DNA from 2 places in the Bartonella harrusi genome. Region 1 is predicted to be linked to the other one. Evidence: predicted binding sites of a transcription regulator. Region 1 holds the regulator's gene; the other holds the start of a gene.
What was found. The regulator HrcA, encoded in region 1, represses chaperone genes, less so after heat shock. The targets are predictions, from matches to a motif close to GTTAGCACTCNCNNNNNGNGAGTGCTAAC.

Region 1 (4,391 bases):
TCTCGTTGTTCGTATTGAACCTTGTGAAACTCTCAATCTTCTACACGAAAAAATGCAATCTATTCGAAACAGCTTGCACTTAACACCTGATGAAAAACAATTTACCCCACATATTACTCTAGCGCGATTGCTTGCTATTAAACCCGCAGACCTTCCTCCTTATCTGTCTTCTCGAGGTGATTTTTCATTTCCTTCTTTTGAAGTTGATTATTTTGTTTTACTGTTCTCACCATCTCCCTCAAGCGATGTCCCGTATATTGTGAAAAGAAGATGGGCACTACAAGGATAAAAGGGTGTTTCAAACACCCTTTCTCATTCTCGGCTATAAATACCTAACGAATATGGGATGATAATGCTAACGCTTTTGTATCAATAATGTTATCATAGAATTTAAGTCGAATCAGCTTCAACAGAAGCTTCTTTTGTTCCTCCTTTGGCTACACCTACTATAGCAGGACGGAGAACACGTTCACCAATAATGTAACCTGCCTGAACAACTTGCTGAACAGTGTTATCTGGAACATCAGAGTTAGGAATCTCAAACATTGCTTGATGAAAGTGAGGATCAAATTTTTGCCCTTCTGGATGAATTTTTTGCACCCCATGACGTTCTAGCGCTGCTATCATTGCACGCTCAGTCATTTCTACGCCCTCAGCTAATGTTTTCAAGCCAGCATCATTCTCTTTTGCCCCTTCTGGAATAGCTTCCAAAGCCCGATTGAGGTTATCAGAGACAGATAACATGTCACGTGCAAAACTCGCAATTGAATACGCCTTTGCATCGGCTACATCACGCGCAGTACGACGCCGAAGATTTTCCATATCGGCAACAAGACGTAAAAGTTGATCTTTCAACTCTTTGTTTTCATCCTGCAAAGCAACCAAGGGATCGATAAATTCATCTTTTTCTTCTTCAACCTCTGCACGAGATTCCGCTTCACGCGTTTTTAAAAATTCATCAGCCGCTTGTTTAAGCGCAGCGCGATCCGTTGGATTCTTCAAATCGCAATTTTCAAATGAAGCGTCAGTAAATTTGTTTTTTTCATCAGACATAGAAATTCCATTCCTTCATAAGATTTATTATTCTCGATATCGAAATTCTGCAGACAAAAATCAAGAGGTATTTACATATCTTAAAGAGAATAAGCGTTTATAATATAAATATTTCACCTAATCATTTTAACGCAACAATTGTGATACAAGTTGAGCTGTATAATCAACCATGGGTACAATTCTCGCATAATTAAGCCGTGTGGGTCCAATAATCCCTAAAGCACCAATGACTCTTTGTTTTGAATCGCGATAAGGCGCTACCACTAATGAAGAACCAGAAAGCGAAAATAATTTATTTTCTGAACCAATAAAAATGCGAACCCCCGAACCTTCATCCGTTAAATCGAGAAGCTGCGCCATACTTTCACGTGTTTCAAGATCATCAAATAGATGTCTCAACCGCTCTAAATCTTCTTCTACTTTCACATCTTCAAGCAAATTACTACGTCCGCGAACAATAAGATGCATTTTATGATCAGCATCTTCTCCTCCCCAAACAGCTAACCCCGTTTCAACAAGATGATGAGATAAATGATCGAGCGCAGCACGTGTCTCTGAGCATAAACGTGCAATTTCTTCTTTTGCCTCACTCAATGTGAGTCCCTGAATATGGGCATTAAGAAAGTTCGTTGCTTCTGTCAATTGCGCATGCGTAACCCCTTCTGGCAAATGCACAATACGATTTTCAATTTCACCTTGTTGCGTTACTAAAACAGCAAGGGCATGCTCTCTATCAAGGCGCACAAATTCAATATGCTTTAATGTTCCTTCCTGTTTTGTGGCTAGCACAAGCCCTGCACCGCGGGAAAGATCTGAAAGAACACGACTTGCTTGGATAAGAAAATGCTCAACTGATTGTGCATGACCAGCCTCCTTGACTTGCGTTTCAATGCTTTCTCGCTCCTCGTTTGGTAAATCACCTGCTTCCATGAATACATCAACAAAAAATCGTAATCCTGATTGTGTTGGCATTCGTCCCGCAGAGACATGAGGTGCATAAATCAAACCAAGATGTTCAAGATCACTCATCACATTGCGAATCGTCGCAGGAGATAAAGTCTGCCGTAAAAGCCGTGAAAGATTTCGTGATCCTACAGGTTCACCATCATTAAGATAAGCCTCTACAATATGGCGAAAAATATCACGCGAACGCTGATCAAGATATTTTAGTTCATCGTCAATAGGTTTGTGTTTCATCACAATTGTTTCACTACTTTAAAAACACTTCTCTCTTATATAAGTTTTTCCAAGGTTTGGTCAAATAATCTAAAGTAGTACAAAAACATATTATAATTTTATTATAAAAATGCTACCATAATATAAAAGGAACATACTATACGCCTTTTTAATCATTGGTCTCATAAAATACGAAAGATTTTCATCTCAATGGAATATCAATGAATATACAAAAATCATGTCGTATAAAATCCAGCAAAGTGTGTCTATACTGAGTATTTAAGCTGATTTTTAGGTTTTTAACATCAAATAGCTCCCTTTTATTTCTGGTTCATTTCTGGAGAAAAATCTCTATGAGAAACATAACAGCAGCAAAAAAACTTGTCATTGCTACACATAACACCGGCAAATTACATGAAATTACCACTTTATGCACTCCCTTTGGTTTAACAATACAATCAGCAAAAGAGCTCGGATTGCCAGAACCAAAAGAAACAGGAACAACATTTGAAGAAAACGCCTATATCAAAGCCTTTGCAGCAGCAAAAAATACAGGACTTCCTGCTCTTTCTGATGATTCGGGCTTGGAAGTAGATGCATTAGGCGGCGCACCAGGTGTTTATACAGCTGACCTCGCTCTTCAATCCGATGGTACACGTAATTTTGCAAAAGCTATGCAAAAAATAGAAAATGAACTGCAAAAAATCGGAGCACTAGAAAAAAGCCAACGAAAATGCCGATTTATATCGGTCATTTGTATTGCATGGCCTGATGGTTATTCAGACTATTTCCACGGCAGCATTGAAGGCACATTTATTTGGCCTCCACGTGGAGATAAAGGTTTTGGTTTCGATCCCATTTTTTTACCAGATGGATATGAAAATACCTTTGGCGAAATGTCAACGGAGCAAAAACATGGCTGGAAACTCAATGATAAAACACCTCTCTCACATCGTGCACGTGCTTTCAAGCTTTTAGCAGAAAACCTTTTGACAATCTCATGAATGAATTTTTTGGCATTTATATTCATTGGCCCTTTTGCGCAACGAAATGCCCTTATTGTGATTTTAATTCACATGTGCGGGTTCATGGCGTTGATCAACCACGCTTTGTAACCGCCTTTGAACGCGAAATAGAAACGCAATATCATAAAATAGGTCCACGACATATTACCAGTATTTTTATTGGTGGGGGGACACCTTCTCTTATGATGCCTCAAACTGTTGATGCCTTGTTGCAAGCGCTTGCAAAAAAATGGACAATCGATGATAAAGTTGAAATTACACTAGAAGCCAATCCATCAAGTGTGGAAGCAGAACGCTTTCGTGGGTATCGCACAGCAGGTGTTAACCGCTTATCCCTAGGGGTACAAGCACTCAATGACAAAGCATTGCAAAAACTTGGTCGTCTTCATGATGTGGAACAGGCCCTTTCCGCTATTGCTTTGGCACGAGAAATCTTTCCACGTTTATCCTTTGATCTTATTTATGCCCGCCCTGAACAAACGTTAGAACAATGGAAATCTGAACTGTTTCAAGCACTTGATTTAGCAGCAGATCATCTCTCTCTCTACCAACTTACTATCGAGGACGGAACCGCTTTTAAACGGCTTCATGCCGCAGGAAAACTTATTCTTCCCACTTCAGAACTTGCAGCAGACCTCTACCATCTTACTCAAGAAATCACTGCGACACACGGGTTTCTAGCCTATGAAATTTCAAATCATGCAATCCCCGGTGCCGAATCAGCACACAACCTTCTCTATTGGCGTTATCATGAATATGCCGGCTTTGGTCCAGGTGCTCATGGTCGCTTTATTGAACAAAAACCGAATCATTCCCCTCCCTCTTCAAAAGCACCTATCTCTCAAATTGAAAACTGTAAACGTTATGTCACAATAAATGAAAAACACCCTGAAAATTGGCTCAAATTGGTGGAAACGACTGGACATGGCTGTATTGAAACAGAACAATTAACCCTATTACAACAAGCCAATGAAATGCTCCTCATGGGACTGCGTCTTTGCGAAGGCTTGGATCTTTCACGTTATGAAACCTTAAATCCTAAGAGCTTACCAGTGGAAAAGCTTATCGATTTACAACAACAAGGGCTTATAGAAATGTCAGGAAACCAGCGCTTAAAAGCGACAAGCAAAGGACGCA
Region 2 (4,391 bases), 480 kb from region 1:
ATTTTTGCCAACCTTCATACCAACAAAGTCATCTTTTTAGTTTTCTAAACTTACATAATCCTGTTTGCCATCACTTAAAACATATAATAGATCTGCTATATCTTCAGTGTAATAAGAAGGCTTGTGATCAAAACAGCTGGTGCAAGAGCCAAACGCACAACTTTCACCGGTTCAACAATTCTAAAAGCAATCAAATCAAAAAATTCACCAATGATATATCGCAACAGTAAGCCCCGCTGAAATAAAAAAACGGGCCCAATGGACCCGTCTTTTTTATCTTTACGAAAGAGCTTAGAAATCCATTCCACCCATTCCACCCATTCCGCCACCAGGCATTGGAGGCATTGGTGTTTCTTTCTTTGGTACTTCAGCAACCATTGCTTCTGTTGTAATAAGAAGGCTTGCAATTGAAGCAGCATGTGCAAGAGCCAAACGCACAACCTTCACAGGATCAACAATTCTAAAAGCAATCAAATCACCAAATTCACCAATGATATATCGCAACAGTAAGCCCCGCTGAAATAAAAAAACGGGCCCAATAGACCCGTCTTTTTTATCTTTACGAAAGAGCTTAGAAATCCATTCCGCCCATTCCACCCATTCCGCCACCAGGCATTGGAGGCATTGGTGTTTCTTTCTTTGGTACTTCAGCAACCATTGCTTCTGTTGTAATAAGAAGGCTTGCAATTGAAGCAGCATTCTGAAGAGCAGAACGCACAACCTTCACAGGATCAACAATTCCCAAAGCAATCAAATCACCAAATTCACCAGTTGCAGTGTTGTAACCGTAGGTATCTGCATTGTTTTCCAATACCTTGCCGACAATAATGGCTGCTTCTTCACCGGCATTGGTTGCAATTTGACGTGCTGGTGCTTGAAGTGCACGACGAACAATATGAATACCAGCTTCTTGGTCAGGATTGCTTCCTTTAACGGTGAGCGCATTTGCTGCACGCAACAATGCAGTTCCACCACCAGCAACAATACCTTCTTCCACAGCAGCACGTGTTGCATTCAAGGCATCATCAACACGATCTTTCTTTTCTTTCACTTCAACTTCTGTTGCACCGCCAACACGAATAACGGCAACACCACCAGCGAGTTTGGCAAGTCTTTCTTGCAATTTTTCACGATCATAGTCAGAAGTGGTTTCTTCAATCTGCGCTTTGATTTGATTAACGCGTGCACTAATTTCAGCTTTTTGTCCAGCACCATCAATAATCGTAGTATTTTCTTTAGAAATATTAACTTTCTTAGCACGTCCAAGCATATCCAAAGTGACATTTTCCAGTTTAATGCCCACATCTTCGGAAATGACCTGACCCGAAGTTAAAATTGCAATATCCTCGAGCATTGCTTTACGACGATCACCAAATCCTGGCGCTTTAACAGCAGCAATTTTCAAACCACCACGGAGCTTGTTAACAACGAGCGTTGCCAAAGCTTCACCTTCAACATCTTCAGCGATAATGAGAAGAGGCTTACCAGACTGAACAACAGCTTCCAGCACAGGAAGGAGAGATTGGAGATTAGACAATTTCTTTTCGTGAATGAGGATGTAAGGATCATCAAGATCAGCCACCATTTTTTCAGCATTGGTGACAAAATAGGGAGAGAGATATCCACGATCAAATTGCATCCCTTCCACGACTTCTAATTCCGTTTCAGCAGTCTTTGCTTCTTCCACGGTAATAACGCCTTCATTGCCCACTTTTTCCATAGCATCAGCAATCATCTTACCGATTTCTGCCGCGCCATTAGCGGAAATTGTTCCCACTTGGGCAATTTCTGCTGAAGTTTGGATTTTTTTCGCTTTTTTGAAGAGATTTGCGACCACTTCATCAACAGCAGCATCAATTCCACGCTTGAGATCCATTGGGTTCATGCCTGCAGCAACGGCTTTTACACCTTCTTGAACGATAGCCTGTCCCAAAACAGTTGCGGTTGTTGTTCCATCCCCAGCAATATCATTGGTTTTGGAAGCAACTTCACGCAACATTTGCGCACCCATATTTTCGAACTTATCTTCTAGTTCGATTTCCTTTGCAACGGATACACCATCTTTTGTGATGCGAGGCGCACCAAATGATTTATCGATCACCACATTGCGCCCTTTAGGGCCGAGGGTCACCTTAACAGCGTTAGCAAGGATATCAACACCGCGCAACAAACGCTCACGCGCTTCACGGCCAAATTTGACTTCTTTAGCAGCCATTTAATTTCTCCTTGGAATTATCTCAAATAGTACAAAATAAAAAAAATTGAGATTCTGAATTAACCCAGAATTCCCATAATGTCAGATTCTTTCATGATGAGGAGATCTTCCCCATTAATCTTTACTTCGGTGCCCGACCATTTTCCAAACAGGATACGATCTCCTGCTTTCACTTCGAGAGGCACACGCTTTCCGTTGTCATCAAGAGCGCCATTACCAACAGCAATAATTTCACCTTCTTGAGGTTTTTCCTTCGCCGTATCAGGGATGATAATCCCACCAGCGGTTTTATTTTCAGATTCAACCCGACGAACAACAACGCGATCGTGTAGTGGGCGGAATTGTATATTAGCCATATTTTAAATCCTTAAAACTTAATATAATTGATAGAATTGAATTAATTTTAAGTCCTTGCTAGCACTCTCAACTTAGGAGTGCTAACAGCAGTTAAGATATAAAATCCCAGCACCTCAATGTCAAGGATAGTTCATAAAAATTTCTCTAAAGATCCTTCAAACACTTGCTTCCCTTTTCTATTTTGCGTTATCTAGCTTTGTATTAAATTTGCAAACAAAAAGGAACTTATCATGGTTGAAACACGTCAGGAAACGGATAGCTTTGGAACGATTGCGGTCCGACAAGATCGTTATTGGGGCGCACAAACTGAACGTTCTCTGCATAATTTTAATATTGGCAGTGAAAAACAACCTCTCAGCATCATCTATGCTTTAAGCCTTGTTAAAAAAGCAGCAGCTGTTGTCAATATGGAAAAAGGCAAGCTTTCAGAAAAAATTGGTAAAGCGATCATTGCTGCGGCTGATGAAGTGCTTGCCGGTGCCTTTGACACCCATTTTCCCCTTTCTGTTTGGCAAACGGGCTCTGGTACGCAAAGCAATATGAATGTCAATGAAGTGATTGCCAACCATGCTAGCATGCTTTTGGGAGGAAAATTAGGCAGCAAAAAACCAGTTCACCCCAATGACCATGTCAATATGAGTCAATCATCAAACGATTCCTTTCCCACAGCGCTTCACATTGCCACCACATTACAAACACGCCAACACTTGTTTCCCATTCTTGAAGCCCTTATTCTGACTTTAAAGAAAAAGGAGGAAGAATTTGCCGATATCATCAAAATCGGCCGAACGCATACCCAAGATGCCACTCCTCTCACTCTCGCACAAGAATTTTCCGGCTATCGTGCTGCCTTAGAAGCCAACCGCCAACGCATTGAAACAGCGCTAAACGATGTACAAATGCTTGCCCAAGGAGGCACAGCAGTTGGAACAGGGCTCAATGCACCGAAAGGTTTTGATGTTGCTTTTGCGCAAACAATCAGCACCCTTACAGGAATCCCTTTTAAAACCGCCAACAATAAATTTGAAGCCCTCGCCCATCATGGAGCCCTTGCTCATTTCCATGGTAGCTTGAATGCTCTAGCAGCCGATTTATTCAAAATTGCCAATGATATCCGGTTTTTGGGTTCAGGCCCCCGTTCGGGATTGGGAGAACTCAACTTGCCCGAAAATGAACCAGGCTCTTCTATTATGCCGGGTAAGGTTAACCCCACACAGTGTGAAGCAATGACAATGGTTGCCTGCCAAGTCTTTGGCAATCATACCAGTGTGACATTTGCTGCAAGTCAGGGACATTTTGAACTCAATGTTTATAAACCTGTTATTGGCTATAATGTTTTACAGTCGATCACACTTCTTGGTGATTGCATGCGCTCTTTTGACCTCCATTGCATACAAGGATTACGCGCCAATCGAATCCATATTCATTCTCTCATGGAACGCTCATTAATGCTGGTGACAGCTCTTGCCCCAGAGATTGGCTATGAGAAGGCTGCTGAAATTGCCAAAGCCGCCCATAAAAATGATACAACTTTACGTGCTGAAGCAATAAAAGCGGGCATTTCTGGAGAGACTTATGACCGGCTTGTTGATCCTAAAAAGATGATTCATCCGCAATAAACCCACACAAGAAATCTACACAACAAACAATAAATGGAGAACAACAGATTTTATTTGATGAAAACATCGGACCCTTTATGGTTCGATGTTTTTTTCTATCATTTCAAAATCATCTCTTGCAAAAAACGCATAACTCTACACGCGACAACCACAAAGCACGCATCAGATGAGAATGATGATGGCTATAATCTCCGCAAGGC

Region 2: the regulator HrcA is predicted to act here: its motif matches at 2,629-2,657, upstream of groES (co-chaperone GroES).

The regions. Positions count from the first base shown of each region.
Region 1 covers NZ_CP101114.1:2,155,609-2,159,999, reverse strand. Annotated here, with positions in the region: gene thpR (RNA 2',3'-cyclic phosphodiesterase) at 1-289, shown strand, start outside; gene grpE (nucleotide exchange factor GrpE) at 391-1,053, opposite strand; gene hrcA (heat-inducible transcriptional repressor HrcA) at 1,180-2,250, opposite strand; gene rdgB (RdgB/HAM1 family non-canonical purine NTP pyrophosphatase) at 2,583-3,233, shown strand; gene hemW (radical SAM family heme chaperone HemW) at 3,230-4,391, shown strand, end outside.
Region 2 covers NZ_CP101114.1:1,673,267-1,677,657, forward strand. Annotated here, with positions in the region: gene NMK50_RS07760 (hypothetical protein) at 96-308, opposite strand; partial or broken gene groEL (chaperonin GroEL) at 292-489, opposite strand; gene groL (chaperonin GroEL) at 572-2,215, opposite strand; gene groES (co-chaperone GroES) at 2,275-2,571, opposite strand; gene fumC (class II fumarate hydratase) at 2,803-4,191, shown strand.